4 regions of the Ectopseudomonas mendocina genome follow, and region 3 is predicted to be linked to each of the others. Evidence: predicted binding sites of a transcription regulator. Region 3 holds the regulator's gene; each other region holds the start of a gene.
What was found. The regulator sigma-54, encoded in region 3, starts transcription at its own class of promoters, with help from an activator protein. The targets are predictions, from matches to a motif close to ANTGGCATNNANNTTGCTNT.
Positions count from the first base shown of each region.

Region 1: a site for sigma-54 is predicted at 5,947-5,966, ahead of C7A17_RS22350 (CmpA/NrtA family ABC transporter substrate-binding protein). Genes of this name have one in related genera too.
Region 2: a site for sigma-54 is predicted at 2,906-2,925, ahead of flgB (flagellar basal body rod protein FlgB). Genes of this name have one in related genera too.
Region 4: a site for sigma-54 is predicted at 3,286-3,305, ahead of glnA (glutamate--ammonia ligase). Genes of this name have one in related genera too.

Region 1 is NZ_CP027657.1:4,836,541-4,844,062, forward strand. Features, by position in the region: gene nirB (nitrite reductase large subunit NirB) at 1-982, opposite strand, end outside; gene C7A17_RS26835 (hypothetical protein) at 1,294-1,470, opposite strand; gene C7A17_RS22330 (thioesterase family protein) at 1,576-2,022, opposite strand; gene C7A17_RS22335 (polysaccharide lyase family 7 protein) at 2,069-2,758, opposite strand; gene C7A17_RS22340 (ABC transporter ATP-binding protein) at 2,856-3,647, opposite strand; gene ntrB (nitrate ABC transporter permease) at 3,658-4,509, opposite strand; gene C7A17_RS22350 (CmpA/NrtA family ABC transporter substrate-binding protein) at 4,522-5,805, opposite strand; gene C7A17_RS22355 (hypothetical protein) at 6,145-6,459, opposite strand; gene C7A17_RS22360 (hypothetical protein) at 6,614-7,006, shown strand; gene C7A17_RS22365 (crotonase/enoyl-CoA hydratase family protein) at 7,114-7,522, opposite strand, start outside.
Region 2 is NZ_CP027657.1:4,403,105-4,410,626, reverse strand. Features, by position in the region: gene flgE (flagellar hook protein FlgE) at 1-1,270, opposite strand, end outside; gene flgD (flagellar hook assembly protein FlgD) at 1,307-1,972, opposite strand; gene flgC (flagellar basal body rod protein FlgC) at 1,995-2,438, opposite strand; gene flgB (flagellar basal body rod protein FlgB) at 2,450-2,857, opposite strand; gene cheR (protein-glutamate O-methyltransferase CheR) at 3,222-4,049, opposite strand; gene C7A17_RS20350 (chemotaxis protein CheV) at 4,094-5,026, opposite strand; gene flgA (flagellar basal body P-ring formation chaperone FlgA) at 5,104-5,862, shown strand; gene flgM (flagellar biosynthesis anti-sigma factor FlgM) at 5,997-6,332, shown strand; gene C7A17_RS20335 (flagella synthesis protein FlgN) at 6,383-6,850, shown strand; gene C7A17_RS20330 (flagellar brake protein) at 6,945-7,522, shown strand, end outside.
Region 3 is NZ_CP027657.1:1,240,055-1,247,576, forward strand. Features, by position in the region: gene C7A17_RS05800 (ATP-binding cassette domain-containing protein) at 1-375, opposite strand, end outside; gene C7A17_RS05805 (KpsF/GutQ family sugar-phosphate isomerase) at 616-1,590, shown strand; gene C7A17_RS05810 (KdsC family phosphatase) at 1,590-2,111, shown strand; gene lptC (LPS export ABC transporter periplasmic protein LptC) at 2,120-2,686, shown strand; gene lptA (lipopolysaccharide transport periplasmic protein LptA) at 2,673-3,212, shown strand; gene lptB (LPS export ABC transporter ATP-binding protein) at 3,212-3,937, shown strand; gene C7A17_RS05830 (RNA polymerase factor sigma-54) at 4,074-5,570, shown strand; gene hpf (ribosome hibernation-promoting factor, HPF/YfiA family) at 5,664-5,972, shown strand; gene ptsN (PTS IIA-like nitrogen regulatory protein PtsN) at 5,985-6,449, shown strand; gene rapZ (RNase adapter RapZ) at 6,452-7,309, shown strand; gene C7A17_RS05850 (HPr family phosphocarrier protein) at 7,325-7,522, shown strand, end outside.
Region 4 is NZ_CP027657.1:2,854,619-2,862,140, forward strand. Features, by position in the region: gene glnL (nitrogen regulation protein NR(II)) at 1-127, opposite strand, end outside; gene C7A17_RS13325 (DUF4124 domain-containing protein) at 315-929, opposite strand; gene C7A17_RS13330 (DUF4124 domain-containing protein) at 935-1,498, opposite strand; gene glnA (glutamate--ammonia ligase) at 1,785-3,191, opposite strand; gene thiI (tRNA uracil 4-sulfurtransferase ThiI) at 3,521-4,975, shown strand; gene typA (translational GTPase TypA) at 5,106-6,926, shown strand; gene C7A17_RS13350 (hypothetical protein) at 7,091-7,522, shown strand, end outside.

The DNA.
Region 1 (7,522 bases), 2.2 Mb from region 3:
CTATGCCGGTGACCTTGAGCTTGGTGGAGGTCACCGAGCCCTGATAGCGCGAATAGCCAAGCTGGGCCAGGTGGTTGGCGCAGACCTTGGCCTGCTCGAACAGCGGCGCCACCAGGCCGTAGGCGATGCCGCGATGACTGGCGCATTCGCCGATGGCGTAGATGCGCGGATCGAAGGTCTGCAGCGTGTCGTTGACCAGAATGCCGCGGTTGCAGGCGATGCCGGCGCGCTCGGCCAGTTCGCTGTTGGGGCGGATGCCGGCGGCCATCACCACCAGGTCGGCCGGGATCACCTCGCCGTCCTTGAATTTCACCGCGCAGACACGACCCTCGCCATTGTCCAGCAGCTCGGCGGTGTGTTTGGGCAGGAGGAACTTCAGGCCGCGATCTGCCAAGGATTTCTGCAGTAGCTCACCGGCGGTGCGGTCGAGCTGACGCTCCAGCAGCCAGTCGCCGATGTGCACCACGGTCACGTCCATGCCGCGCAGTTTGAGGCCGTTAGCCGCCTCCAGGCCGAGCAGGCCGCCGCCGATGACCACGGCATGCTTGTGAGTCTTGGCAGTGTCCATCATCGCCCGCGTGTCGGCGATGTCGCGGTAGCCGATCACTCCGGTCAGATCCTTACCGGGGACGGGCAGGATGAAGGGCGTGGAGCCGGTGGCGATCAACAGGCGGTCGTACTCGGCTTCGCTGCCATCGTCGGCGATCACGCGGCGCGCCTTGCGGTCGATCTTCACCACCGTGCGCCCGAGCAGCAGCTTGACGCCGTTTTCGGTATACCAGTTGAGGTCGTTGAGGATGATGTCCTCGAATGCCTGCTCACCGGCCAGTACCGGCGAGAGCAGGATACGGTTGTAGTTGGGGTGTGGCTCGGCGCCGAACACGGTGATGTCGTACAGATCGGGAGCGAGCTTGAGCAGCTCTTCGAGGGTGCGCACACCCGCCATACCGTTGCCGATCATCACCAGCTTGAGTTTTTGCATGCCGGCTATCTCCTGGGTCAATAGTCACGGAAAGCTGGCTGCCAGAAATGGCAGGCCAGAAAAACAAAAAAGGCGTCCCGCTAGTCACCTAGCGAGGACGCCTTTGTCCAAGTCCCGAGCTCTCGGGAAGTGCGATGCTCTTCGTTGAGCACCGCGCTTTAATCAAGTTGTGTGGTTAGCAATGCAGTGCTTGTGCCAATTTGCCAAAGCCTCAAGTTTGGCGGGTTTCAGGGTGCATAGTGATTGCCCGCACTTTCTGCGGGTGCACCTTTTCAAGGCTGTGAGCGCCGATTTGGTGCGGCGCTGGCCTGTCAGTGACAGGGTTCGACCTTGCCGGCCGTGTGCTCGACCTGAATCGGCACCTGCGTCGTGGCGGCTTGATTGGTTGTTGTAGTGGCATGAGTGGGAAGGGGCAGGGTGAGCAGTGGCCAGGCGGAGAGGCTGGCGATCAGAGCTGCGCGCTGGGCGCGTTGACGCATAGCTGGCATTGCGGTTCCTCCCAAGGTCGCCCTGCACCGGGGCGGCGCAGGGCTTTTATCGTTATGCCCTAAGGCGTAGCAGAGGAATTAGCAACTGTCACGCCAACAGGTCGGTTATCCGACCACACGATTGACCTTGGGGAATTTGGCGCTGAAAGGCTCCGGCATCGGCACCACCTTCGACTGCAGATAATCGAAGAACACGAAGCCGGATTTGGCCATCGCTACCAGCGCGCCGTCAGCCGGACGCGTGATACGGAAGGTGATGTCGCCACCGTACCTGTTGAAGTCCATCACGCCCACCTCGAACAGCAATTGGTCGCGTGCATGAGCTTCGGCGCGGTAGGTGGTGGCCAGGTCGGTAACGATGATGCCGGTGCCTTTGCCGTCGGTTTCGCGGATGCCGAACTCGAAGAGAAAACGGGCACGCGCCTCGGAAATCATCGAGATCATCGAGTCATTGCCCAGGTGGTTGGCGCCATTGATGTCGGTGACGCGCACGGTCAGGTGGGTGCTGTAGTAATACTGGTCTTCGGGGAAGTCGAGGGTCAGGCGCGCCATGATCAGGCCATTGTCGAGGAAAGCGGCGATTGTAAGCCGTCGCGCCTCAGCGGTGCAGGCTGTTGAGGTGATGGAAGGTGACGCGTCCGCCTTCGCTGTCCGGCCCGTAATTGTCCTGAATGTAGGCGCCGGCCTTGAAGTACAGGTGCTGGGTGCTCCAGGCGCTGCTCAACTGACGGTAATAGCTGCCGTCGTCGCCATCCGTGCTGGCCACGCTGACGCCGATGCGTCCGCTGGGCGTAACCCGCAGGTCGTAACCGAAGCGCTCGCCAAGCTGGATGTTTTCGGCCAGCAGGACGTTCTGTACCTCGCTGTCGCCAGGACGGACGCGTAGCAGCATTTCCACCCGGCCCACACCGCGGCGATAGTGATATTGCAGCTTGATCAGCGGGTCATTCTGGCTGCCCGGCACATCGGTGCTGTGGATCTGGCCGATCACCACCTTGTTGCGGCTGGGCACCTGGTCGACTTGCAGCACGGCACTGAGATAGTTGTCCGAACTCGCATGCAGCCAGTTGCCGAGGCTGCCGTCGCGCTGGGTTTCGCGCAGCTCGCTGCGTGGGTAGCGGGCATCGGCCGTGGTCGAGCCGGTGACCGGCACCCAGAAGGTCACGCTACCGTCGGCATTACGGCGAAAGTAGCGGCTCTCATAGCCGTTGTTCAGACGCTGGGTGGTGATGGTGGTGGGCGTTGGTTCGGTGGGAATCGACAGATTCCAGGTGGTGAGGTCGAGCACGGGATTCTCTGCCTGTCGGTTGAATGCCCTAGTTCGTCCGTGCCAGAGGCCAGAGGTTCAACCGCTCCAGCCCTCGAGCCAGAGCGGTTGCTGGTGATCAGGCGGCGGGCCGCTGCTGGCGCTGGTAGAGGAATTCCAGCACGGCAGTGCGATAGGCGTGGTACTGCGGGTCGTTGGCCAGGGCCAGGCGATCGCGCGGGCGCGGCAGCTCCACGCTGAGAATTTCGCCGACGGTGGCAGCCGGGCCGTTGGTCATCATCACGATGCGATCAGACAGCAATACCGCCTCATCCACGTCATGGGTGACCATCACCACGGTGCTCTGGGTTTCGCCGACGATACGCAGCAGCTCGTCCTGCAGATGGGCACGCGTCAGGGCATCGAGGGCTCCGAAGGGCTCGTCCATCAGCAGCACCTTGGGTTCCATGGCCAGGGCACGAGCGATGCCGACACGCTGTTTCATGCCGCCGGAGATCTCGTTGGGGTGCTTGTGCATGGCATGCGCCAGACCAACCATGTTCAGCGCCTGTTCGGTACGAGCCTTGAGTTGCGCCTTGTTTTCGCGCTCGCCGAATACGCGTTCCACCGCCAGGTGCACATTGCCGAAGCAGGTCATCCACGGCAGCAGGCTGTGGTTCTGGAACACCACCGCACGTTCCGGGCCGGGGCCGTCGATCTCGCGGCCGTTACATATCAGACCGCCCTCGTTGGCATCGAGCAGGCCGGCGATCAGGTTGAGTACCGTCGACTTGCCGCAGCCGGAGTGGCCGATCAGGGCGACGAACTCGCCGCGGGCGATACTCAGATTGACCTCGGACAGCGCCTGGAAACGGCCTTTCTTGGTGTCGAAGTGCTTGCTGACGCCGGTCAGCTCCACGAATTTGTCCATGTTCGTCTCCTTAGCTGGTGTAGTCGAAGCGTTTGGCGATCAGCAGCAGGCCTTGCTCCAGGGCGAGGCCGATCAGGCCGACGACGATGATGGCGATGAGAATGTGCTCGACGTTGAGGTTGTTCCACTCGTCCCATACCCAGAAGCCCAGGCCGATGCCGCCGGTGAGCATTTCCGCAGCAACTATCACCAGCCAGGCTACGCCGATGGACAGGCGAATGCCGGTCATCAAGTGCGGCAGCACGGCAGGGAAGAGGATGCGCGTCAGTACCTTGAACTCCGACAACTTGAGCACGCGGGCGACGTTCAGGTAGTCCTGCGGCACGCTGGCAACACCGGCAGCAGTGTTGAGGATGATCGGCCAGATCGAACTGATGAAAATCACCCAGATCGATGCCGGGCCGGCCGCCTCGAACACCAGCAGGCCGATCGGCAACCAGGCCAGCGGTGAGACCGGGCGCAGCAGACTGATGATTGGCGCGAGCATGCCGGCAAGAAAGGCGAAGCGGCCGATGGCGAAGCCCAGCGGGATGCCCACCAGTGCGGCCAGACCGAAGCCGACGCCGACCCGGCCGAGCGAGTTGAGGATGTTCCAGCCGATGCCCATGTCGTTCGGGCCGTTGTCGTAGAACGGGTCGCTGAACAGCACCAGCGCCGACTGCCAGGTGCTCAGCGGCCCAGGCAGGCCTTCGCTGTATTGCGCCAGCAGCGACCAGAAGCCGATGAAGGCGAGGATGCCGAGTAACGGGGCGATGCTGGCCTTGCCCAGGTTACCCAGTGTGGCGCCGCTCGGCAGCAGGGCGGCAGGCGAAAGGCGTGGTTTGGCGATTTGCGGCAGAGGCGTTTTCAGGGGCGCATTCATGTCGACCTCCGCTCAGGCTTTGATGACAAAGGAATCGGCGTAGACGGCCGGGTTGCTGCCGTCCCAGACCACACCGTCGATCAGCGTGCTGCTGCGCAGCGGGCTGCTCGGCACTGCCAGTTTCAGCGCACTGGCGGCCTCGGCGTAGAGCGCTGTCTGATTGATCTGCGCGGCGACTGCCACATAGTCCGGCGCCTCCTTGAGCAGGCCCCAGCGCTTGAACTGGGTGAGGAACCACATGCCGTCGGAGTGGTAGGGGAAGTTGACGCTGCCGTCCTTGCAGAAGGCCATGGCGTGCTCGTCCTTCCAGCTGTTGCCGAGGCCGTCCTCGTACTGGGCGAGGAAGCGCGGTTCGATCACCTGTACCGGTGCGTTGACGTAGGCCTTGCCGGAAATCAGCTTGGCGGTGCTCTTGCGGTTCTCCTCGCTGGCCTCGATGAAACGGCTGGCGTCGAGAATGGCCATGATCAGTGCGCGGGCGGCGTTGGGATACTGCTCGATAAAGGCGCGGGTGGTGCCCAGCACCTTCTCCGGGTGATCCGGCCAGATCTGCTGGGTGGTGGTGGCGGTGAAGCCGATCTTGTCGAAGATCGCCCGTGCGCCCCAGGGCTCGCCGACACAGAAGCCATCCATGTTGCCGACACGCATGTTGGCCACCATCTGCGGCGGCGGCACGACGATGGTCTTCACGTCGCTCATCGGGTTGATGCCGACACTGGCCAGCCAGTAATATAGCCACATGGCGTGAGTGCCGGTGGGGAAGGTCTGGGCGAAAGTCAGCGGGTTGCCGCCTTTCTTGACGTGCTCGGCCAGTTGCGCGCCATTGGTGACACCCGCTTCGCGCAGTTGCCTGGAAAGGGTGATGGCCTGGCCGTTCTGGTTCAGGCCCATTAATACGGCCATATCCCTCTGCGGGCCAGCCAGACCTAGCTGGGCACCGTACATCATGCCGTAGAGCACGTGGGCCGCATCCAGCTCACCGGTGTTGAGCTTGTCACGCACACCGGCCCAGGACGCCTCCTTGCTCGGGGTGATGCTCAGACCGTACTTCTCGCCGAAGCCCTGCGTTGCCGCGACTACCACCGAGGCGCAATCGGTCAGCGGGATGAAACCCACTTTCAGCGCAGCCTTTTCCGGGGCATCGGAACCAGCTGCCCAGGCAGCGCTACGCAGCGAGGCCGGTGCCGAGAGCCCGAGGGCGGCGATACCGCCGAGTGCGCCGGCCATGGCGATGGATTGCTTGAGGAAGTTGCGGCGGCTGCTGTCGACGGTCTTTTTCGAATCACGATCGGTCATGGGCTGATCTCTTTATTCGGGGCATAAAAAAACGGCGTACGTCGGATCACCTCGATGGGAGGAAGGTGATCGGACGGACGCCGTTGTCCGTGATCCTCGGCCCGCCGCCGTTGGCGTGCTACGCAGGATGCTTGCTGTGATCTAGCAAGTGGCTTGCCAGTTCTGGTTTGGGATGCCTCTGCCTTGGGCCGATAACCCGCCGCGCATTATCGGCAGGCCTTCTTGAGGTGCTTGCTGCCTGCTAGAGACAGGGATGTAGCCTGAACCGATGCGCATCGTTATGGGCCAATGTCGTGCACCGCTCTGCCTTGCTGAGCTTTTTTGGGTCGGATGGTACTTCTACGAGGCTGGCTGGATATGCGCCTCTTCGACAAAGTCACGCAACCAGCGCAGCACCTCCACTGCCTCCCAGCGGGCTGGATCGAACAGTGCGTAGGCGAGTCCCTGATAACCGACCACATCCAGTTGCCGGTGATAGCCCGCACGCTGCAAAAGCGCCTCGATCTCGGCGAAACAGCTGTTGAAGTGCTGGCGATTGAACGGAGTGCGACTCTCGGTAACGATGCCTTCGAGCAGCAGCTCATCGACCATCTCGCGCACGCGCTCCAGCGGCATGCGGTTCACTCGGTGTTTCAGCTGCAGTACGTCCAGCATGATGGCGCTCCTGTTTGATCGGTGTTTTACCTGCGGAATAGGGTAATCGAAAAATACTGTACAAATAAACAGTATTAGGTGATAGTGGCCTCACTCAGGCGACAACAACCCGTCCACCGTGCAGATGTGGGCGCCTTGCAAGGGGGTATTGGCAATGCAACAGATGCTGATGACGATTGTGCTATTGGCCCTGCTCAGCGGCTGCGCGCAACCGCAGATCGAGCGACCACAGGCCAACGGCGCCTATCTGGTGATCGAGGGTGACCAGGCCTGGGCCGTGTTGGTTTCCGATGGCCAGCGAGTCGAGGAGGAGGGCGTCGTACTCGACGTGGTTCGTCTGCCCAGCCATCACTCGAACATTGCGGCCAGTTACGTGATCGAAACGCCCAATTGCGGCAAGCTGCAGTGGCTAACCGAGCGGCATGGTGCCGCGGAAGGGGAAACCACGCTGCTGCCGGCGGCGTTCAATGAGCAATTGAGCAAGCCGGGTTGCGTGTTGGCACAAGGCTTGAGCCGAGCCTGGACGGCCCTCGACTATTCCGGCTGACGCGTAGGGTGTGCCGGGCGCCCCGAGGCTCACAGCAGTTAAATTCCCGAAAAAAGCGCCGCGACCTCAACGGAAGCGGCGCTTTTCATTGGCACGCTGTGGCGTGTTTACATCAGGTGCTGCTTGTCGGTCTCGATGGCTGCATCAAGAGTCTCCAGCAGTGCCTTGCGCACCTTCAGCTTGGTGTTCTTGTGCGCGGTCATGTTGATCTTCTTCATCTGCTGCGCCACGGCCTGGGCGGTTGCCAGCAGCTGTTCGGCCGGCACTATCTTATCCAGGAAGCCGGCATCTACCGCGCCTGCAGGGTCGAACATCTCGCCATTGATCACCGAGCGGTGGAATGCCGACTTGCGCAGACGATCACGTGCTAGCTCGATACCCACATGGTGCATGGTCATCCCGATCTGCACTTCGTTCAGGCCGATGTTGAAGGGGCCCTCGACGCCGATGCGGTAATCGGCCGACAGCAGAATGAAAGCGCCTTTGGCCACGGCATGGCCGGGGCAAGCGACGATG
Region 2 (7,522 bases), 2.6 Mb from region 3:
GATCCGACAACTCGACGTTGGAATCCTCCAGCGCCCCCGCCTGCAAAGCACCCAAGGTGCTGCTGCGCGGCGTGCCAATCACCGGTTCACCGGATTCGAACGACTGCGCCCAGGCCGTCTTGCCTGTCGGAGTCAGCCCCTGGACGTTGGCGAAGTTCGCCAGCAACACCTGCCCTTGAACCTTGGACTGGCCGTTGGTGTAACGGGCGAAGATCACCCCGGTATCATCGATCTCGATACCAGCCAACTGGCCCGTGGTGTAGCCATCCTGGCTAACGGCGTTGACCCCGAAAGATGCCGCGTACTGGGTAGAGCCGCGCATGTCGAAGGTGAAGGCCTCGCTGTCGGCGCCGTTGGGCACCATGGTTCCCGGGTTGACCGGATCCTTCTCGGCTGGCACCCAGTCGGCCGCCGCCAGGCTGAAGATGCCATTAGGTGTGCCGGCAGGAATGGCCGGTGCATCCAGGGCCGGATCCGGCGGAGTGCTGGCCAATGGGGTCAGCGCTGGATTGGCCAGTTGGCCGGCCGCATCGTAGTTGACTGCATAGCTGAACGGCTGAGTGCTGGTCGGGTCACGCGGGTTGACCCCATCGATCAGCACATGCATGACCCAGCCATTGTTGGCCGGCGCCTCGTTCTTGACGAAGTACTGGCTCATCACGTGGGCGTTGCCCTGCGAGTCATAGATGTTGGTCGAGGTGGACCAGTTGAAGGACTTCGAATCGCTCGGATCGAATGTCGGTGCTGCCATGGTGCCGGCATTGGCAGGCCGCACGGCATTGGAGTTCAGGTTGAGGCGCTGGGTAACGCTGGTGGTCGCCTTGGGCTCCTGCTGACCGGCACTGATGCGCAGGTCGGACTGCACCGGCAGGATGTTGCCGCTGTCATCGGCCGTATAGCCCTGCAGGCGATAGCCGAAGTTGTTGACGACATAGCCATCACGATCCGTACCGAAGTAACCGGCGCGGGTATAGCCAATCTCACCATTGTTGCTGGTCATGAAGAAACCATTGCCATTGATGGCAAGATCCAGTGCGTTGTTCGTGTAGTTGACGTTGCCCTGGTTGAACAACTGCGACACATCAGCCAGCAGCACACCGCTGCCTTGCGCGTTCTTGCCGGTACCCAGAACGGAAGCGGCATAGACATCGGCGAACTCGGCACGCGACTGCTTGAAACCCGCAGTACCGGCGTTGGCGATGTTGTTGCCGGTGACATTGAGGTCGCTGGTCGCGGCACGCAGGCCACTGAGACCAATATTGAACGACATGGAAGACTCCTTTGCCGGGACTGCCGGCGGCAATAGTTACTGGCCGATGACCTGCACTTGAGAAAGCGGAACGCTGCCCAGACCGGCAAGGTTGAGCATCAGCTCGCTGCCGCCCAAGGTGACGCTGTCGACGTTAGCCGGCAGCAAGGTGTACAGCCCCTTGGTTTCACTGCCGTAGGTGGCCTGCGCCTCGAACTTGTAGGTGCCCGGCGGCACCACATTGCCGTCGGAATCCTTGCCATCCCAGATGAAGCTGACATTGCCGGCAGCCTGCTCGCCCAGGTTGACGCGGGTAACCAACGCGCCCGAATTGTCATAGACGTTGACGTACACGTTGCTGCTGCTGACGGGCAGCAGAGTGCTGGCCTTGAAGCTCTCGCTAGTGTCGACCACCGCCTTCTCGCTCGGCACGATGACCTTGCGGCCGACCAGAGAAGAAGCCTGCAGTGCCTGCGAAGACTGAAAGCTGGAAAGCATCGAGCCCATGCTGGTGTTGAGCTTCTCGATCCCCTCCACCTGGCTGAATTGCGCCAACTGGGCGATGAACTCACCGTTGCCCTGCGGCTCCAGCGGGTTCTGGTTGTTGAGTTGGGCCACCAGCAAGTTGAGGAACTCGTTCTTGCCGAGGTCGTTGCTCTTCGGTGCGTCCGGTTTGATCTGGTACTGATCCAGTACTGAGCTGGTGCCGTTTACGGTGCTCATACCCTGATTTCCTCGTCTCGTCTTACTGACCCAGGGTCAGCACGCGCTGCAGCATCTGTTTGGCGGTATTCATCATTTCCACGTTGGTCTGGAAGGCGCGACTGGCGGAAATCATGTCGGCCATCTCCTCGACCACGTTGACGTTCGGGTAGTAGACGTAGCCATCGGCGTTAGCCATCGGATGATCCGGCTCGTAGCGCGGCATCAGGCTGCTCTGATCCTCGATCACACCGAGCACCTGCACACCACGCCCCGCTTCATCCTGTTCGGCGAACAGCGAACCACGGTCGCCGCCTTGCGCCTGCTGGAATACGGTGGCGAACACCGGATGACGGGCGCGGTAGGTCTGATCCAGGCTCGAAGACACGGTCTCGGCGTTGGCGATGTTGCTGGAAATGGTGTTCAGGCGAGTGCTCTGGGCGCTCATGCCGGTTCCGGCGATGTTGAAGACACTGGCAAGGGACATGGTCGCGCTCCTTATTCGCCGCGCAGGGCGCTGGTCAGCCCTTTGAATTTGCTATTGAGGAAAGTGAAACTGGCCTGGAACTGCACGGCATTCTCCGCGTAGTTCGATTGCTCGATCTGCAGATCCACGCTGTTCTGATCCAGCGACGCATGGAATGGCGTGCGGTAAGGCAGCTCGGCGTCACCCGTCTTCACGCCATCGGCCGGAATGTGGCGGCTGTCGGTACGGTTGAGAGAAACACCACCACGCTGCATGCGGTTGCTCTGCTCGGCCAGTACGCTGGCGAAATCCAGGTCGCGGGCCTTGTAGTTCGGGGTATCGGCGTTGGCGATGTTGTTGGCCAACACCTCGGCACGCTGGGCGCGAAAGCCGAGTGCCTGCTCATGGATGCCGAGTGCTCTGCCGAAGTTGATGCTCATGTTCCGAACCTTTGCCGCTGAGGCCATGTGGTCACTGTTGCAAGCTATTCAGCAAAGGCTGTGCCAATTTATTTATCTCAATAAAATCAATACCTTAATAGCATTCAATACGAGAAAAAGCGGCAAAGCGGCAATGGCTTTCCGCCTGTTGGCAATCAAGCGGCAAAGCCTGCCGGGCAGATTGCCGCCCTGCCGAACCGTAGGGTGCGCCATGCGCACCGGCTCTTCAGCCCCGTCAGGTCGCAGGTGTGCACAGCGCGCCCTACCCAACCGGTCACGTGTAACCGAACCGTCATCTCCAGCTCTGGAAACGCAAACGGGAGGCCAAAGGCCTCCCGTTGCTGATACCAAACATGCGTTGCGTCTATTTGGCCTTGTAGATGATCCCCGGGCTGCACTGCACCATCTGGTACTTCTCCGGCAGGCCATTGAGCGCCTCGGAGGCCCCGAGGAACAGATAGCCGCCCGGCTTGAGGGTGGCATGAATGCGCGTGAGGATGTCCTTCTTCACTTCTGCCGAGAAATAGATCAGTACGTTGCGGCAGAACACGATGTCGAACTTGCCCAGTGCCGCGTAACTGTCAAGCAGGTTGAGCGGGCGAAACTCCACACGACTCTTGATCGGCGCCTTGACCTGCCAGCGCCCTGGCCCTTTCGGATCGAAATAACGCTGCAGGCGCTCCTGCGAGAGCCCCCGCCCCATGGCCAGGCTGTCGTATTCACCGGATTTGCAGTTGCTCAGCATCGACGGCGAAAGGTCGGTGGCAACGATCTGCACACCGGCCTTCAACTGGCCAAGGTTCGTGCGCTCGAACTCATCGATGGACATCGACAAGGAATAAGGCTCCTGGCCGGACGAGCAGGCCGCCGACCAGATGCGCAGGCGCTGGGCCGGATAGGCCTTGATCAGCTCCGGCAATACACGGCTCTTGAGCACCTCGAAGGGGTAGGTGTCGCGAAACCAAAGCGTCTCGTTGGTAGTCATGGCATCGACCACCTGCTCGCGCAGCCCTCCGCGCGGCTGGGTTTGCATACGCTGCACCAGCTCGCCCAGGGTCTTGATGCCGTTCTGTTCCATCAGCTTGTTCAGACGGCTGGAGACCAGGTACTGCTTGTTGCTACCAAGCAGAATACCGCAGGCCTTTTCCAGGAAAGTCCGGAACTGCTCGAAATCCAAATTACCTGAAGACACTAGTGCCGCCTCACCAACCATAACGTTCGCCGAAGGTCGCCCCTTCAGCCCCCATCCGAAACACGAATGCGATCGACCACACGCGCTGCCAAGTCATCTGGCTTGAACTTGGCGAGAAAGTCGTCAGCGCCGACCTTCTTCACCATCGCCTGGTTGAACACACCGGAAAGCGAAGTATGCAGGAGGATATGTAGCTTCTGCATGCGTGGATCGCTACGAATCTCCGTAGTCAGGGTATAGCCGTCCATTTCCGGCATCTCGATGTCGGAAATCAGCATCAGCAGTTCCTTGTCAGGATAGCGCCCCTCGTCCGCCATTTTCTTGAGGAAAGTGAGCGCCTCACGCCCGTCGTTCAAGGCGGTCACCTCGACACCGACAGTCTGCAGGCAGCGCGACACCTGTTTGCGCGCCACCGAGGAGTCATCGACGATCAGCACATGCTTGGTCACCGCCTGACTCTGCACCTGATCATCGATGACGCCTGCGGAGATCACTTCGGAGGTGGGCGCCACCTCTGCAAGAATCTTCTCCACGTCGATGATCTCGACCAGTTGTTGGTCGAGCCGCGTGACCGCGGTCAGGTAATGATCGCGCCCGGTGCCCTTGGGTGGCGGATGGATCTCCTCCCAGTTCATGTTGACGATGCGCTCCACCGAGCGCACCAAAAAGCCCTGAACCTTGGTGTTGTACTCGGTGATGATCACGAAACTGGTTTTCAGATCTTCCAGCGGTGCCCGCCCCGTGGCGATGGACAGGTCGAGAATCGGGATCGTGCCACCACGAATATTGGCCACGCCCCGCACAACCCGGCTGGATTTGGGCATGATGGTGAGGTTGGGGCACTGCAGCACCTCCTTCACCTTGAATACGTTGATGCCATAAAGCTGTGGGCCTTCCAGGCGGAACAACAACAACTCCAAACGGTTCTGCCCTACCAGCTGAGTGCGCTGGTTAACCGAATCCATCAACCCGGCCATGCCCGGACTCCTTCTTGTCGAGTAACGCCTACCCCTAGCAGCCTAGCAGGCGGCACGGGGCTTGCTTTGCATTGGTCATGAAGCCAAGAACGTCATCATTCCGTCAGCTACTGGCAAAGTGCCTTGCTCCTTTGCCCGTTTTACTCGCTTTGCCGACAATCGGCTACAGCGGTACCGCGGCGGCGACCTTCACCAGCACTGAACAGCTTATCGGCGCCACCGAGGCCTTTCTTGAGCAGGCGACCACTGAATATCTACAGCGTAGCGAAATCCAGGGCCGCCATGAGATTCGTGTCAATCGTCTCGACCCACGGTTGCGTCTGCCGCTTTGCGATCAACCGCTGACGACGACACTGGAGAGCCCTGCGCAGCCGCTAGGCCGCGTCACCACTCGTGTACGTTGCGACGGCACCTCTCCCTGGACCGTATTTGTACCCGGCGAAGTACGGCTGTACCGGCCGGTCGTCGTACTCACCCGCCCGCTCAAGCGCATGAGCGTAGTCAAAGCAGCGGATCTCAGCCTGGTGGAACGCGATGTGGGACAACTCGGTCAGAACTTTCTGACTGACCCAGGGCAGGCAATTGGCAAGAAATTGACGCGACAACTGGGCGGCGATCAGGTTCTGGCTCCCAGCCATCTGCAAATTGCCGAGGTGGTGCGCCGCGGCGATCAGGTGGTCATCAGCGCTCGCGGTAAGACCGTCAACGTGCGCATGCCAGGTGAAGCCCTAACGGACGGTGCTCCTGGCCATCAGATCAATGTCCGCAACCTGCGCTCGCAACGGGTGATTCGTGCCCGAGTGGTCGGCCCGGGACAGGTGGAAGTGTCCATGTAGGCATGTTTCTTGTAACGTAATGGCTTGGCGATCCCCTACACTGTTTTCTGACGCATGAAATTAGCCCTAAAGTTTTCTCGGCAGCGGCCGAAAAGCTTGGCAAGCGTCCACCATATCGTCTGAGGTTTTGCATCATGGTCATCGACTTCAACCGGCTGAACAATGCCAATACGCCCGCCAATGCGGGGCGTACCGGCTCGACTCAGGCTGGCAATCGCAGCGAGTCGGCGCAGCCGAACAAAGCGCCTGTCACCGGCAGCGATGAACAAACCACCGCTAAAAGCGGCGAATCCGTGCAACTGAGCCGTGAGGCACAACAGTTGCAGAAAATCAGCGAGAAGCTGAGCGATCAGCCAATCGTCAACAAGGAGCGCGTGGCCCAGTTGAAACAGGCCATCGCTGACGGCAGCTATCAGGTCGACAGCAAACGCGTCGCTCAGAAACTGCTCGACTTCGAATCCCAGCGCTAGTCCCAGGGCTGCGCTGGGGGTGTTGGACGCCCGACCCCCAAGAGCCCGCCATGCACGACACAGCCCTGCTTGACCTGTTCACCACCGATATCGGCACCGCCGAGCAATTGCTTGAGCTGATCGACGCCGAATTCCAGGCCCTGAGCGAACGTGACCTGCCGCGTCTCGACGGCTTGCTTAACGACAAGCAACCCCTGCTTGCCCTGCTCCAGCAGCATGGCAACGAACGCAGCCGCCTGCTGCAGAACGCTGGCCTGACCGCAGATCGTGACGGACTGAGAGCACTGGCAGCGAACTCCGCCCAGGGCGAGCAGTTACTGGTTCGCAGCGAAGAACTGTCCAACCTGCTGCAACGCTGCCAGGAAGCCAATCTGCGCAATGGCCGCCTTGTGCGTGCCAACCAGGCATCAGTGCGCAGCGTCCTCGGCATCCTGCGCGGCGGCGAAACGCCAGGGCTCTATGACAGTCGTGGCAGTGCCGCTAGAATCGCGCAGCAAAGGCCACTCAGTCAGGCCTGAGCCCCTACCGATAAGTGAAACGCACAGGGACATGCAGGCACTTAGCCAGTATGCTAGTGCCGTTGTAGTCTTTTGACTCGGAGAGTTCCGAACTGTGTCCAGCGCGTTCAACGACGAGAGCGGCCCTCAGCCGCCAAAGGTGCTCAAGGCACCCGTGGAGATCATTGCCACCCTGCGCCAATTGCAACAGAACCATGACCCTCTGGTGATCCAGTTCAAAGATCGCAGCCAGCGTTTTCAGAGCTATCTGGTAGAAATTGACCGCGATCGGGCTCGTATCGCCCTCGATGAAATCATCCCGAACGATGGCGAACGTTTCTTCAAGCAAGGCGAAGGTTTCAAGGTCGAAGCATTTCGCGATGGCGTGCGCGTAGCCTGGAGCTGCGAGCACGACGTACAGCCAGGTGAGTTCGAAGGTGCCCCCTGCTACTGGGCGCCGTTGCCGCAAGAAGTGATTTACCACCAGCGCCGTAGTGCGTTTCGTGCACCACTCAAGCAAAGCGACCTGGTCAAGGTCGTGCTCAATGGCGACAAACTGCGCGAACCCATTCCTGGTCACCTGCTGGATATTTCCGCCACCGGCTGCAAGCTGCGTTTTGCCGGCAACCTCACCCAGCAATTGAGCAACGGCCAGGTACACGAGCGCCTCACCGCCCACCTGCCCTTCGGCGC
Region 3 (7,522 bases):
GACAATGTCACGAATCATTTCTTCAGGCAGTTGAGTGTGTACGCGCAAGGGGAAGGCGACGTTCTCGAACACATCGAGATCGGTGAACAGCGCACCGCTCTGGAACAACACGCCCATTTGCTTGCGCATGTCGAACAACGCGTCGCGCGACAATTGCGGCAGGTTGACGCCATTGACCAGAACGTTACCTGCCAAAGGTCGCAACTCGGCAGCGATCAGGCGCAGCAAGGTGGTCTTACCGCAGCCGGAAGGCCCCATGATGCCGGTCACCTTGCCGCGCGGAATGCGGATGTCGACCTGGTCGAAAATCGCCCGCGCGCCACGCTGAAAACTGACGCCCTGCAACTCGATCGCGTACTCGTGCTCGGCGCTCATCTGAACTCCTTGAAAATCAGGCCATCCTGGCAGACGCCGCCTCCACAAGCGAGGACACGCACCAGTAGAGGGCCGAAATGGCCGCGGACTATAGCATTTGCTGGACATGCCGCCCAATAGCGGCCCATCGCAGCGTTCAGACTTGCGACAGCTTCATCACTGGAGCGACTCAGCAAAGGTGAGCACTGCCGTCTTTTCTCGTTATAATCCCCGTCTTTTTTCGCCTAACAGCTCAGCTCAATGAACCAGACTCGCGACCTGATTGCCTCCGCCCAACGCACCATCCGCCTCGAAATCGAAGCGGTGCAGGAGCTTTTGCCCCGTATCAACGCGGATTTCGTCAAGGCATGCGAGTTGATCCTGAGCTGCAAGGGGCGTGTAGTTGTGGTTGGCATGGGCAAGTCGGGCCATATCGGCAACAAGATCGCCGCAACGCTTGCCAGTACCGGCACCACGGCCTTCTTCGTTCACCCCGCCGAGGCCAGTCATGGCGACATGGGCATGATCACCAAGGATGACATCGTCCTGGCCCTGTCCAATTCCGGCACAACCGCCGAAATCGTCACCCTGCTACCACTGATCAAGCGCCTGGGAATCCGTCTGATCAGCATGACCGGCAACCCCGAGTCGACGCTGGCCAAGGCCGCCGAGGTCAATCTCGATGCCCGCGTCTCCGAGGAAGCCTGTCCGCTGAACCTGGCCCCGACGTCCTCGACGACTGCCAGCCTGGTTCTCGGTGACGCGCTTGCCATTGCCCTGCTTGAAGCCCGCGGCTTTACCGCCGAAGACTTCGCCTTCTCTCACCCAGGCGGAGCACTGGGCCGTCGCTTGCTGCTCAAGGTAGAGAACGTCATGCACAGTGGCGAAAGCCTGCCCCAGGTCAAACGCGGAACCAGCCTGCGGGACGCGTTGCTGGAGATGACCCAGAAAGGCCTGGGCATGACCACCGTCATAGAGAGCGACGGTCACCTGGCCGGAATATTCACCGACGGTGACCTGCGCCGCGCACTGGACAAGGGTATCGATGTACGCCATGCGCAGATCGATGAAGTGATGACGCCTCATGGCAAGACCGTTCACGCCGAAATGCTCGCCGCCGAGGCTTTGAAGATCATGGAAGACAACAAGATCAGCGCGCTGGTGGTGGTCGACGGCGATGATTACCCTGTCGGTGCCTTCAACCTCGGCGATCTGCTGCGCGCAGGGGTAATGTGATGAACGACCTTCTGCAACGCGCCCGTGCTGTCAAACTGGCTATCTTCGATGTCGATGGCGTACTCACCGATGGTCGCCTGTACTTTCTCGAAGACGGCAGCGAATTCAAGACGTTCAACACCCTCGACGGCCATGGCATCAAGATGCTGATCGGCTCGGGCGTACGCACCGCCATCATCAGCGGCCGCAAGACACCCGTAGTCGAGCGCCGTGCCAACAACCTCGGCATCCAGCACCTGTTCCAGGGCCGCGAAGACAAGCTCGTCGTTCTCGACGGCCTGCTTGCCGAACTCGGCCTAAGCTATGAGCAGGTCGCCTATCTCGGCGACGACCTGCCGGATCTTCCAGTTATTCGCCGGGTCGGATTGGGCATGGCCGTAGCCAGCGCCGACAGCTTCGTCCGCCAGCACGCCCACGGCGTGACCCAGGCTCGTGGCGGTGACGGTGCGGCACGGGAATTCTGCGAACTGATCATGCGTGCCCAAGGCACGCTGGATGCGGCCCAAGCCGCTTACCTGTAGAGCACAGCATGCTGCGTAAAGCCCTCAACACCCTGATCTTCGTTCTGATCGCTGGCGCCGTGGCGGCGCTCGGCTACTGGAACATCGCACCAGACAGCGCCCGACAGACTCAACAGGCCAGTGATGACGATGCCGTGGACTTCTACGTCCTTGGTGCACACACCGTGCAGTATCAGGATGACGGCAAGCTGCACTACCGCATGACCGCCGATAAGCTCGAGCACATCAAAAGCACCGACATCACCTTGATCGACACACCCAAACTGGATCTGTACCGCGGCACCGAGCTGCCTTGGAAGGTCACCAGTCAGCGCGCCGAGGTTTCTCCTGGCGGTGTCGAAGTAGAGCTGATCGACGACGTACGCATCGCCCGCACCGATGCCAAGGGTCGCCCGACGGTCATCACCAGCAGCCGCATGACCGTGATTCCTGACAAGGAATATGCGCAGACCGAGCAAGCCGTTAGAATCGAGGCCGCCAACGGGGTGACCACGGCACAAGGAATGAAAGCGTACTTGAATGACGGCCGGATGATCCTGCCGTCCAACGTAAGAGGCCAGCATGAGGTTCGTTAATACCCTCCCCCTGATTCTCAGCCTCGGCGCCGCATTGGGAAGCGCGGCTGCCTGGGCTCTGCCATCGGATCGCGACCAGCCAATCCGCATCCAGGCCGACAGTGCCGAACTGGATGACAAGCAAGGTGTAGCTGTCTATCGCGGCGACGTGATCATCACTCAGGGCACCCTGAAGATCACCGGCGATACCGTGACCATCACCCAGACCAACAGTGGTGACATCGACGTCTTCACCTCGGTGGGCAATCTCGCCTACTACGAGCAGAAGCCCGCCGTGGACAAGGACATCGTCAAGGCCTATGGCCGCACCATCCAGTATTTCGCCAGCAATGAGCGCATCGTACTGATCGACCAGGCCAAGGTGATCCAGGAAGGCAATACCTTCGAAGGCGAGAAGATCGTCTACGACACCCGCCGCCAGATCGTCAACGCTGGCCGCGCCACTGGCACCAATGTCGGCACGCCGCGCCCGCGCATCGACATGGTCATCCAACCGAAGAACAAACCCGCGGATCAGCAGCAGTAATGGCCATACTCAAAGCCCAACACCTGGCTAAAAGCTACAAAAGCCGCCAGGTCGTGCGCGACGTCAGCCTGAGCATCGAAAGCGGCCAGATCGTCGGCCTGCTCGGCCCCAACGGCGCCGGCAAGACCACATGCTTCTACATGATCGTCGGCCTGGTGCGCGCCGATCAGGGCCGCGTACTGATCGACGACCTCGATGTCAGCCATCAACCGATGCACGGCCGCGCTCGTGCTGGTATCGGTTATCTACCCCAGGAAGCCTCGATCTTCCGCAAGCTCTCGGTGGCCGACAACATCATGGCCATTCTCGAGACACGCAAGGATCTTGATCGCGCCGGCCGTCAGACGGAGCTGGAAAGCCTGCTGCAGGAATTCCACATCCACCACATCGCCGACAGCCTTGGCATGAGCCTGTCCGGCGGTGAACGCCGCCGCGTGGAAATCGCCCGCGCCCTGGCGACCAACCCCAAGTTCATCCTGCTCGACGAACCCTTCGCCGGCGTCGACCCGATCTCCGTGGGCGACATCAAGCAGATAATCCACCACCTCAAGACCAAGGGTATCGGCATCCTGATCACCGATCACAATGTGCGCGAAACCCTGGATATCTGCGAAACGGCTTACATCGTCAACGACGGTCAGCTGATCGCCGAAGGCGATGCCGAGACCATCCTCGCCAACCAGACGGTGAAAGAGGTTTACCTGGGGCACGAGTTCCGCCTGTAGGCCTGCGGATATTTCACTACAGAAATATGGCACCCCCTAGGCAAAATCGAGAACATCAGGCATATAATTTGCTTCCTGGCGGCGCTTCGGCGCCCTGATGTGGAAGGCGTAACTCGCCGGTAAATTAAGGTCTGCAATGAAACCATCGCTAGTCCTCAAGATGGGCCAGCAGCTGACGATGACCCCGCAGCTGCAACAGGCTATCCGCCTCCTCCAACTGTCCACCCTGGATCTGCAGCAGGAAATCCAGGAGGCGCTGGAGTCCAACCCCATGCTCGAGCGCCAGGAAGACGGCGACGATTTCGACAACAGCGACCCGATGGCCGATGGCGCCGAAAGCGCCACTCCCAGCCCTCAGAGCAAAGAAGAGAGCTATCAGGAAACCACTCCAACGGTAGATAACCTGGAGGAAGGCGAATGGGGCGAGCGCATTCCCAATGAGTTGCCGGTCGATACGGCCTGGGAAGACGTCTACCAGACCAGCGCCAGCAGCCTGCCGAGCAATGACGACGATGAGTGGGATTTCACCACCCGCACCTCCAGCGGTGAAAGCCTGCAGAGCCACCTGCTCTGGCAACTCAACCTGGCGCCCATGTCGGACAAGGATCGGCTGATCGCTGCCACCCTGATCGACTGCATCAACAACGATGGCTATCTGGAGGAAACCCTCGAGGAAGTCACCGAATCATTCGACCCCGAACTGGATATCGAGCTCGATGAAGTGGAAGTGGTGCTGCACCGCATCCAGCAGTTCGAACCAGCGGGCATCGGTGCCCGCGACCTGCGCGAGTGCCTGCTGCTGCAACTGCGCCAGTTGCCTGCCAACACCCCGTGGCTGAACGAAACCCAGCGTGTCGTCAGCGACTACCTGGAAGTGCTCGGCAGCCGTGACTATGCCCAGCTGCTGCGCCGCATGAAGCTCAAGGAAGACGAGCTCAAGCAGGTCATCGACCTGATCCAGCGCCTCAACCCGCGTCCGGGTTCGCAGATCGAATCCAGCGAACCGGAATACGTCGTGCCGGACGTCATCGTGCGCAAGCACAACGACCGCTGGCTGGTTGAGCTGAATCAGGAAGCCATGCCACGCCTGCGCGTCAACCCGCAGTATGCCGGCTTCGTCAAACGCGCCGACTCCAGCGCCGACAACACCTTCATGCGCAACCAGCTGCAGGAAGCACGCTGGTTCATCAAGAGTCTGCAGAGCCGCAACGAAACCCTGATGAAGGTCGCCACGCAGATCGTCGAGCACCAGCGCGGCTTCCTAGACTACGGCGACGAGGCGATGAAACCGCTGGTACTGCATGACATCGCCGAAGCGGTAGGCATGCACGAGTCGACCATTTCACGCGTTACCACGCAGAAATTCATGCATACCCCGCGTGGTATTTACGAGCTGAAATATTTCTTCTCCAGCCACGTCAGCACCTCCGAAGGCGGTGAATGCTCGTCCACCGCGATACGCGCGATCATCAAAAAACTGGTTGCAGCAGAAAACGCGAAAAAGCCGTTGAGCGACAGCAAGATCGCTGGTTTACTGGAGGCACAAGGCATCCAAGTCGCCCGCAGGACGGTTGCCAAATACCGTGAATCCCTCGGTATAGCGCCCTCCAGCGAACGCAAGCGACTGATGTAGGCCAAGGGGGCGACATGCCTCCAAGCCAACGTGTTCCGGTGGCGGATTCTCATGGAATCCGTCTCTTACACAAGGCAACAAGGAGAAAGCGGTATGCAAGTCAACATCAGTGGACATCAGCTGGATGTGACCGACGCCCTGCGTGACTATATCGGCGAGAAACTCGGCCGACTGGAACGTCACTTCGACAAGATCACCAACGTTCAGGTGACCATGGAGGTCGAAAAGCTCAAGCAAAAGATCGAAGCCACCCTGCACATCGCTGGCGGCGAAGTCGTCGCCAACGCCGAGCACTCGGACATGTATGCAGCTATCGACCTGCTGGCCGATAAGCTCGACCGCCAACTCATCAAGCACAAGGAAAAGCAGCTCGACCGCCTGCAAGGCGCCACAGCCCGCTAACATCCATCCTTCATGATCCGACTTGAAAACATCCTGACCCCCGGCCGTTCCCTAGTGAACGCGCCGGGCGGCAGCAAAAAGCGCGTGCTCGAACAGATCGCCAACCTGATCGCGCGCGACCTGTCAGACCTGGATGCCCAGGATATCTTCGAAAGCCTGATTGCCCGCGAAAAGCTCGGTTCCACTGGCTTCGGCAACGGCATTGCCATTCCTCACTGCCGCCTGGAGGGTTGCGACGCACCGATCAGCGCAGTGCTGCACCTGGAAACGGCCGTGGACTTCGACGCCATCGATGGCGCCCCGGTCGATCTACTGTTCGTCCTGCTGGTACCGCAGGCGGCAACCGACGCTCACCTCGAACTGCTACGCCAGATCGCCGGCATGCTCGAAAGCCAGCAGGTCTGTGAACGCCTGCGCCAGGCACCAAGCGGCGAAGAACTCTATCGACTGATAGTCGAGATTCAGAACGGTCAATGAGCATGCGCCTGATCATCGTCAGCGGTCGCTCCGGCTCGGGCAAGAGCACCGCCCTCGATGTACTCGAGGACAATGGCTTTTACTGCATCGACAACCTGCCGGCCGGTCTGCTACCGGATCTAGCCGAACGTTTTCTCCCGCATAGCGACATGCTGCTGCCGCAGGTCGCGGTCTCCATCGATGCGCGTAACCTGCTGAGCCAGTTGCGCCGCTTCCCCGAACTGCTCGATGAAGTACGCAAACGCAACATTCGCTGCGACGTGCTGTACCTGGATGCCGAAGACGAGACCCTGCTCAAGCGTTTCTCGGAAACCCGCCGTCGCCACCCACTGACCAATGACAATCGCTCATTGGCCGAAGCCATCGCCTACGAAAGCCAGTTGCTGGCGCCGATCACCGATCGTGCCGACCTGAAGATCGACACCACCCGCCTGAACCTCTACCAGCTACGCGATACGCTAAAATTGCGCCTGCTCGGCCAGACCCAGACGGGCACCGCCTTTCTCGTCGAATCCTTCGGTTTCAAACGCGGCATGCCGGTAGACGCCGATCTGGTATTCGATGCGCGTTGCCTGCCCAACCCCTACTGGAAACCCGAGCTGCGGGATTTTTCCGGGCTCGATCAACCGGTCATCGACTACCTCGCCGCACAGCCGGAAGTGGAGGAGATGTACCAGGATATCCACGCCTACCTGGACAAGTGGCTGCCGCGTTTCGCTGCCAGTAACCGCGCCTACGTGACTATCGCCATTGGCTGCACGGGAGGCCATCACCGCTCGGTCTACCTGGCAAGCCGCCTGAGCGAGGCCCTGAAACAGTCATTGCAAAACGTCCAGGTTCGTCACCGCGACCTCAGTTAAGGAACCACAGCCGCGATGCCAGCCCGTGAAATCACCATCATCAACAAGCTCGGCCTGCATGCCCGCGCGGCGGCCAAGTTCGTCGGCGTTGCGAGCACCTATCCATGCCAGGTGCGTATAGGGCGCGCCCCAGAAAGCCTGGTGGATGGCAAGAGCATCATGGCGGTCATGATGCTCGCCGCCGGCAAAGGCACGCCAGTACACCTGCATACC
Region 4 (7,522 bases), 1.6 Mb from region 3:
CGCTGACGGCCAGGAGCATTTCCGCCGCCGGGTTCATGTACTCAAGGCACAGTTGGCTATTGAGCAGCAGGGTGGCGGTGGTCAGGTTGTCGAGTAGCAGGCGGTGCAGAGCGTCGTTGATAGTCATAGGCAGTGCGTTCCGGCAATGGGCAGGAAAATGCAAGAAGCAAACCAAAGCCCCGAAAAGACGCATGTTTTGTGCGCTTTGCCAGGTTTTGGCCGCCTTGCGGCGCTGCTGGGCGAGGAGCTGCGACCCAAAACAGGGATAGCTTAGGAGGTGGTGCGTTTTATTGCACCGTAATGGTGCTCTGTGATCAGAAGAAGGGCAGGATGCTGACGTCTTCCTTGGGCTTGTCCTTCAGTGGGCATTCGGGGCGAACGCCGTATTCATCCTTCTTGCAGGGGTTGACCTTGCGTTTCTGCGCCAATGTCATGCGGTGCATATGGAAAGGCTGTGCTGGCGTACGCTCGACGATGAGCCCGGCGCTGTCGATGATTTCTGCCACCAACTGGTGCGTGCCTCGGTCGATGTGCTGCAGAGAGAAGACCGGGCTACGGCTCGCCTCGCCCTGTACCTCGCCATCGAGCAGCAGACGATAGCTGTGGCCGGGGAGCAGGCCGGGCTCGCTGTTGAGCGTGACGATCATGTCGCCCGAGCCATTGTGGATCGAGGCGTCCGGCTCCGGCACGATGATGCGCAGCAACTGGTAGTGCACGGTCTGTTTGGTGACCGCGGGCGGATCCATGCGCGCCGTCGCGGCGGGCGGGTTCGTCTGCATGTTGTTGGACGGTGCCAGGATCACCCGCTCGGCATTGCTGCTGCGCGGTTTGTCGGTGAATACACGGTTACCCTCGGCGTCGATATAGGTATAGACCTGGGCCAGGGTACCTTGGGTGATGAACAGCAGGCAGAGCAGCAGTGCACGCATCGTGATCAGTTCGCAGGTCTTGGAGTTGGGCGTGGCGGCGTTGCAGGTTGACGGGCAGGGCTGTTGACGCTGATGCGTTGCACGGTGAAGGTCTCGGTGTTGCTTTGCTGGATGATGCGTTCGCCAGCCACGACGGCAACAGCCAGATTGTGCTCGCCACGGTCGACGTTGGTCAGTTGCAGGCTCGGCACGTTGCTCGCCTGGCCATAGGGTTCGCCATCGAGAATCAAGCGCAGGCGGTGGCCTGGCTGCAGGCGCGGCTGGATGTTCACGCCGACGATGAAGGTACCGTTGTTGGCGCGCATGGCTTCTTCGTCCGGGATACCGGTCAGGCTCAGCACGGCGTAGGGCGCCTCGTCCTGGGTAGAGGTGTTGCTGCTATCGACCGGCACGCTGGGTGTCTGCATCTCGACCGTATTGGTTGGTGGCAGCTCTACCGCCTCGGCTGCAGTGCCATCCGGTGGTTGATTGGTGAAGACCGTGTTGCCGTTGGAGTCGATGTATTTGTAGATCTGTGCGCTGGCCGGCAGGGTCAGGGCAAGTAGCAGGCAGGCGATTAGCGGGCGCATGGGCCAATCCTTCCTCGGATGATGCGCTAAGCCTTGCACTGCTGTTGGCTCCTGGCAAGCGCAGGGCGCTATGGCTGTGACGTTTGGCTACAAATCGGCTCGGGCTGTGGGTATCGGTTGCGTAGGGTGTCGCGGGGCCGCCTAGGTCGTGCGCACCATCGACCCCGAGCCGATACCGCAGGTGGTGCGCATGGCGCAGCACCCTACGGGGCAATGAAAAAGCCCCGCCAGGCAGTGCCGAGCGGGGCTTTCGAAACGCGCCGCACGAAGGCGGCGCGAGACTGGCTTAGACGCTGTAGTACAGGTCGTATTCCAGCGGGTGCACGAAGGTGCGAACCTTGATTTCTTCTTCCGATTTCAGCTCGATGTAGGCATCGATGAAATCGTCGGAGAATACGCCGCCCTTGGTCAGGAAGGCACGGCCCTTGTCCAGCTCTTCCAGGGCTTCTTTCAGGCTGCCGCAAACCTGCGGGATCAGCTTGCCTTCTTCCGGCGGCAGGTCGTACAGGTTCTTGTCGGCTGCATCGCCAGGGTGGATCTTGTTCTGGATACCGTCGATACCGGCCATCAGCAGAGCAGCGAAGGCCAGGTACGGGTTGGCAGCCGGATCCGGGAAGCGCGCTTCGATGCGGCGGGCTTTCGGGCTGGAAACGTACGGAATACGGATCGAGGCCGAACGGTTACGGGCCGAGTAAGCCAGCATGACCGGCGCTTCGAAGCCTGGAACCAGACGCTTGTAGGAGTTGGTCGACGGGTTGGTGAAGCCGTTCAGGGCCTTACCGTGCTTGATGATGCCGCCGATGAAGTACAGAGCGGTCTCGGACAGACCGGCATAGCCTTCGCCAGCGAAGGTGTTCTTGCCGTCTTTGGAGATCGACATGTGCACGTGCATGCCCGAGCCGTTGTCGCCGTACAGCGGCTTCGGCATGAAGGTAGCGGTCTTGCCGTAGGCGTCGGCTACGTTGTGCACGCAGTACTTCAGGGTCTGAACTTCGTCAGCCTTGGCGACCAGGGTGTTGAATTTCACACCGATTTCGTTCTGGCCGGCAGTGGCCACTTCGTGGTGGTGCACTTCGACGACCAGGCCCATTTCTTCCATGGCATTACACATGGCAGTACGGATTTCGTGGTCGTGGTCGCACGGCGGAACCGGGAAGTAACCGCCTTTGACGGCAGGACGGTGGCCTTTGTTGCCGCCTTCGATGTCGGCGTCGGTGTTCCAGGAACCCTGCTCGGAGAAGATCTTGAACATGGAACCGGAGATGTCGGACTTGAACTTCACTTCGTCGAAGATGAAGAACTCAGGCTCCGGGCCGACGAATACGGTGTCACCGATACCGGTCGACTTCAGGAATTCTTCAGCGCGCTTGGCAATGGAGCGCGGGTCGCGATCGTAGCCCTGCATGGTGCTCGGCTCGATGATGTCGCAGACGATGATCAGAGTCGGCTCTTCGGTGAACGGATCCAGTACGGAGGTCTCGTCGACCGGCAGCAGGATCATGTCGGAGGCTTCGATGCCTTTCCAACCATGGATGGACGAACCGTCGAACATCTTGCCGTGTTCGAAGAAGTCTTCGTCCAGGGCGTCACGGGCCGGCATGGTCACGTGGTGCTGCTTGCCCTTGGTGTCGGTGAAGCGCAGGTCTACCCACTTCACGTCGTGTTCTTTGATCAGTTGAACAGCCTTAGACATGTTGTCCTCCAGGTGGAAAAGGCTCTTATCGATAAGCCTTGAAGATACGGTGAAGCCCGGCGGGATAGTCCTTCAGGGCGACCTGCCTCACAAGGGAGCAAATTGCATGCCAGTGCCCTGTAATGGGCAGAGTGCCCGAAACTCAGGCGTTCCGCTGGCTGAGGAGGTTTTTCAAGAAGATATTTGCACCATTAAGGTGCTGCTAAATGTGCTGATGCTTGATTTTGGTGCGATGCGTTGTGGGTGTAGGATTTTTGGTCAAAGCTTGAGCAATTTCCGCTATAATCCGCGCCCCTGTTTTTTCGTCCCGTCGAGCGGGCGCTCTATTCATGAAGCTGATCGTCAAAGTTTTCCCGGAAATCACCATCAAGAGTCGCCCGGTGCGCAAGCAGTTCATCCGCCAGTTGGGGAAGAACATTCGCTCCGTGCTGCGCGATCTCGACCCTGAATTGAAGGTCACGGGTGTCTGGGACAACCTCGAGGTTGAAACGCTGGTTGACGATCCGAAGCTGCTCGCCGAGATGACCGAACGCCTGCGCTGCACGCCGGGCATCGGTCTGTTTCTCGAGGTGAATGAGTACCCGCTGGGCGACCTGGACGACATCACCGAGCACTGCAAGCGTCATTACGCCGATCAGTTGCCGGGCAAGATCTTCGCCGTGCGCTGCAAACGTGGCGGTAAGCAGTCGTTCAGCTCCATGGATGTCGAGCGCCATGTCGGCAGCCGTCTGCGTCTGGAGTGCGGCGCCGCCGGCATCGATCTGAAGAAGCCGGAAGTCGAAGTGCGCATGGAGATTCGCGACCAGCGCCTGTTCGTCGTGCACCATCGCCATGAAGGTCTCGGTGGTTACCCGCTGGGTTCGCTGGAGCAGACCCTAGTTCTTATGAGCGGCGGCTTCGACTCCACCGTGGCGGCCTACCAGATGATGCGCCGCGGCCTGGTTACCCACTTCTGCTTCTTCAACCTCGGCGGCCGTGCCCACGAGCTGGGCGTGATGGAAGTAGCGCACTATCTATGGCAGAAGTTCGGTCGCTCGCAGCGCGTGCTGTTCGTCAGCGTACCGTTCGAGGAAGTGGTCGGCGAGATCCTCGGCAAGGTCGACAACAGCCAGATGGGCGTTATCCTCAAACGCATGATGTTGCGCGCCGCTACCCGTGTTGCCGAACGTCTGGAGATCGAAGCGCTGGTGACCGGCGAGGCGATCAGCCAGGTGTCGAGCCAGACCCTGACCAACCTGGCGGTGATCGATTCGGTCACCGACATGCTGGTGATGCGCCCGCTGATCGCCAGCCACAAGCAGGACATCATCGACACCGCCACGCAGATCGGTACCGCCGAGTTCGCCAAGAACATGCCCGAATACTGCGGGGTGATTTCGGTCAATCCGACCACCCGCGCCCGCGGCTATCGCGTGGAAAGGGAAGAGGCCCAGTTCGACATGGCCGTTCTCGAACGTGCCCTGGAGCGTGCCACTCAGTTGCCGATCGATCGCGTGATCGACGAGTTGGGCAAGGACATTCAGGTCGAAACGGTCGCCGAGGCGTTGGCCGGACAGATCGTCATCGATATCCGCCACCCCGATGCCGCCGAAGATGAGCCGCTGGCCATACCCGGTGTCGAGGTGCAGGCTCTGCCGTTCTACGCGCTGAACAACAAATTCAAGGAACTGGATGAGAACCGCCAGTACCTGCTGTATTGCGACAAGGGCGTCATGAGTCGCCTGCATGCCCACCATCTGCTGAGCGAGGGGCATGCCAATGTGCGCGTTTATCGTCCGGCATAGAACGCCGGGGTTGAATGGCGGGAGTATCCGCCATCGCCCTCCCGACCGTTCGGCTCACTGATCCCCTTTTCTTCATATTCGTCGTCCACGCTGGGCGGCACACCGCATCCTCTGATCGAGAAACACACAAGTGATCGAAAATCTCCGCAACATCGCCATCATCGCCCACGTCGACCATGGCAAGACCACCCTCGTCGACGCCCTGCTGCGTCAGTCCGGCACCCTGGAGCGCAACGAGCTCAACGATGAGCGCGTGATGGACAGCAACGACCAGGAAAAAGAGCGCGGCATTACCATTCTGGCGAAGAACACCGCCATCAAGTGGAACGACTACCGCATCAACATCGTCGACACCCCCGGCCACGCCGACTTCGGTGGCGAAGTTGAGCGCGTGATGTCCATGGTCGACTCCGTACTGCTGGTCGTTGACGCCCAGGACGGCCCGATGCCGCAAACCCGTTTCGTGACCAAGAAGGCCTTCGAAGCCGGCCTGCGTCCGATCGTGGTGATCAACAAGATCGACCGTCCGGGCGCGCGCCCTGACTGGGTCATGGATCAGATCTTCGACCTGTTCGACAACCTTGGCGCCACCGACGAGCAGCTCGACTTCCAGGTCGTTTACGCCAGCGCCCTGAACGGCATCGCCGGTCTTGACCACACCGACATGGCCGAAGACCTGACCCCGCTGTACCAGGCTATCGTCGACCACGTGCCGGCGCCGAACGTCGACCTCGACGGCCCGTTCCAGATGCAGATTTCCGCGCTGGACTACAACAGCTTCCTCGGCATCATCGGCGTTGGCCGCATTGCCCGCGGCAAGGTCAAGCCGAACACTCCGGTCACTGCCATCGACGTCGACGGCAAGAAGCGTAACGGCCGTATCCTCAAGCTGATGGGTCACCATGGCCTGCACCGCGTGGACGTCGAAGAAGCCACTGCCGGTGACATCGTCTGCGTCAGCGGCATGGATCAGCTGTTCATCTCCGACACCCTGTGCGACATCAACCACGTCGAAGCGATGAAGCCGCTGACCGTTGACGAGCCGACCGTATCGATGACCTTCCAGGTCAACGACTCGCCGTTCTGCGGCAAGGAAGGCAAGTTCGTCACCAGCCGCAACATCAAGGAGCGTTTGGACAAGGAGCTGCTGTACAACGTGGCCCTGCGCGTTGAAGAAGGCGACAGCGCCGACAAGTTCAAGGTCTCCGGCCGTGGTGAGCTGCACCTGTCGGTACTGATCGAAACCATGCGTCGCGAAGGCTTCGAAATGGGTGTTGGTCGTCCGGAAGTGATCATCCGCGAAGTCGACGGCGTCAAGCAGGAGCCGTTCGAGAACGTCACCATCGACATCCCTGAGGAGTCCCAGGGCAAGGTCATGGAAGAAATGGGCCTGCGTAAGGGCGACCTGACCAACATGTCGCCGGACGGCAAAGGTCGTGTGCGTCTGGAGTACAACATCCCGGCTCGCGGTCTGATCGGTTTCCGTAACCAGTTCCTGACCCTGACCAACGGCGCCGGCATCCTGACCTCGATCTTCGACCGTTACGACACCGTCAAGCCGGGCACCATGTCTGGTCGTCAGAACGGCGTACTGGTGTCGATCGATACCGGCAAGGCGCTGACCTATTCCCTGGAAACCCTGCAGGCGCGCGGCAAGCTGTTCGTCGAGCACGGCCAGGAAATCTACAACGGTCAGATCGTCGGCCTGAACAGCCGCGACAACGACCTGGGCGTGAACCCGACCAAGGGCAAGAAGCTCGACAACATGCGCGCTTCGGGCAAGGACGAAACCATTGCCCTGGTACCGCCGGTTCGCTTCACCCTGGAGCAGGCTCTGGAATTCATCCAGGACGACGAGCTTTGCGAAGTGACGCCGAAGTCGATCCGTCTGCGCAAGAAGATCCTCGACGAAGGCGAACGCACCCGCGCTGCCAAGAAAGCCAAGGCCTGATCGCCATCGGCTAGCGTCGAGTTGTAAATGAAAAGCCCCGTCAGAGCGATCTGGCGGGGCTTTTTAGTCATTAAGGAGCCTGCTAAATAACTATTTGATATTGTTGGTCGTCTGCACTTTTGGAGGGATGCCTAGTAAGGCGTTTGCTAAGGAGATTTATGCCAATGAATGGCCTGACAGTTTTAATTCTTGCCGCGGAAAATGGTGTCAAGCAGGAGCGGTGGACAGCAACCTCTACGCCTAAGCAATTGATCTCGGTTAATGGTGAGACTCTCTTGGGGCGTACGCTGCGTCTTCTCAAGGAGAGAGGCGTCATATCTCCGTTACTGCTCACTGCCAGCGAAGTGCTGGCTAGGTACCCTGTTTTGACTTGGTGCCCATTGCAGCGAGAAACCAAGGCGCACAGTCTGTTATCGGCAGATACGATCGCAGGCGATGGAGGTGTGATTGTGCTTTATAGCGACGTTTACTACTCCGAGGCCGCGATCACCAAAGTTTTTGCGTGTGAGAAAACCCGTTTCTACGGACGCGATGGGCGAAGTGCATACACCTTTAAGAATTATGGGGAGTTGTTCGCCGTGCGCATTGCGCGTGAG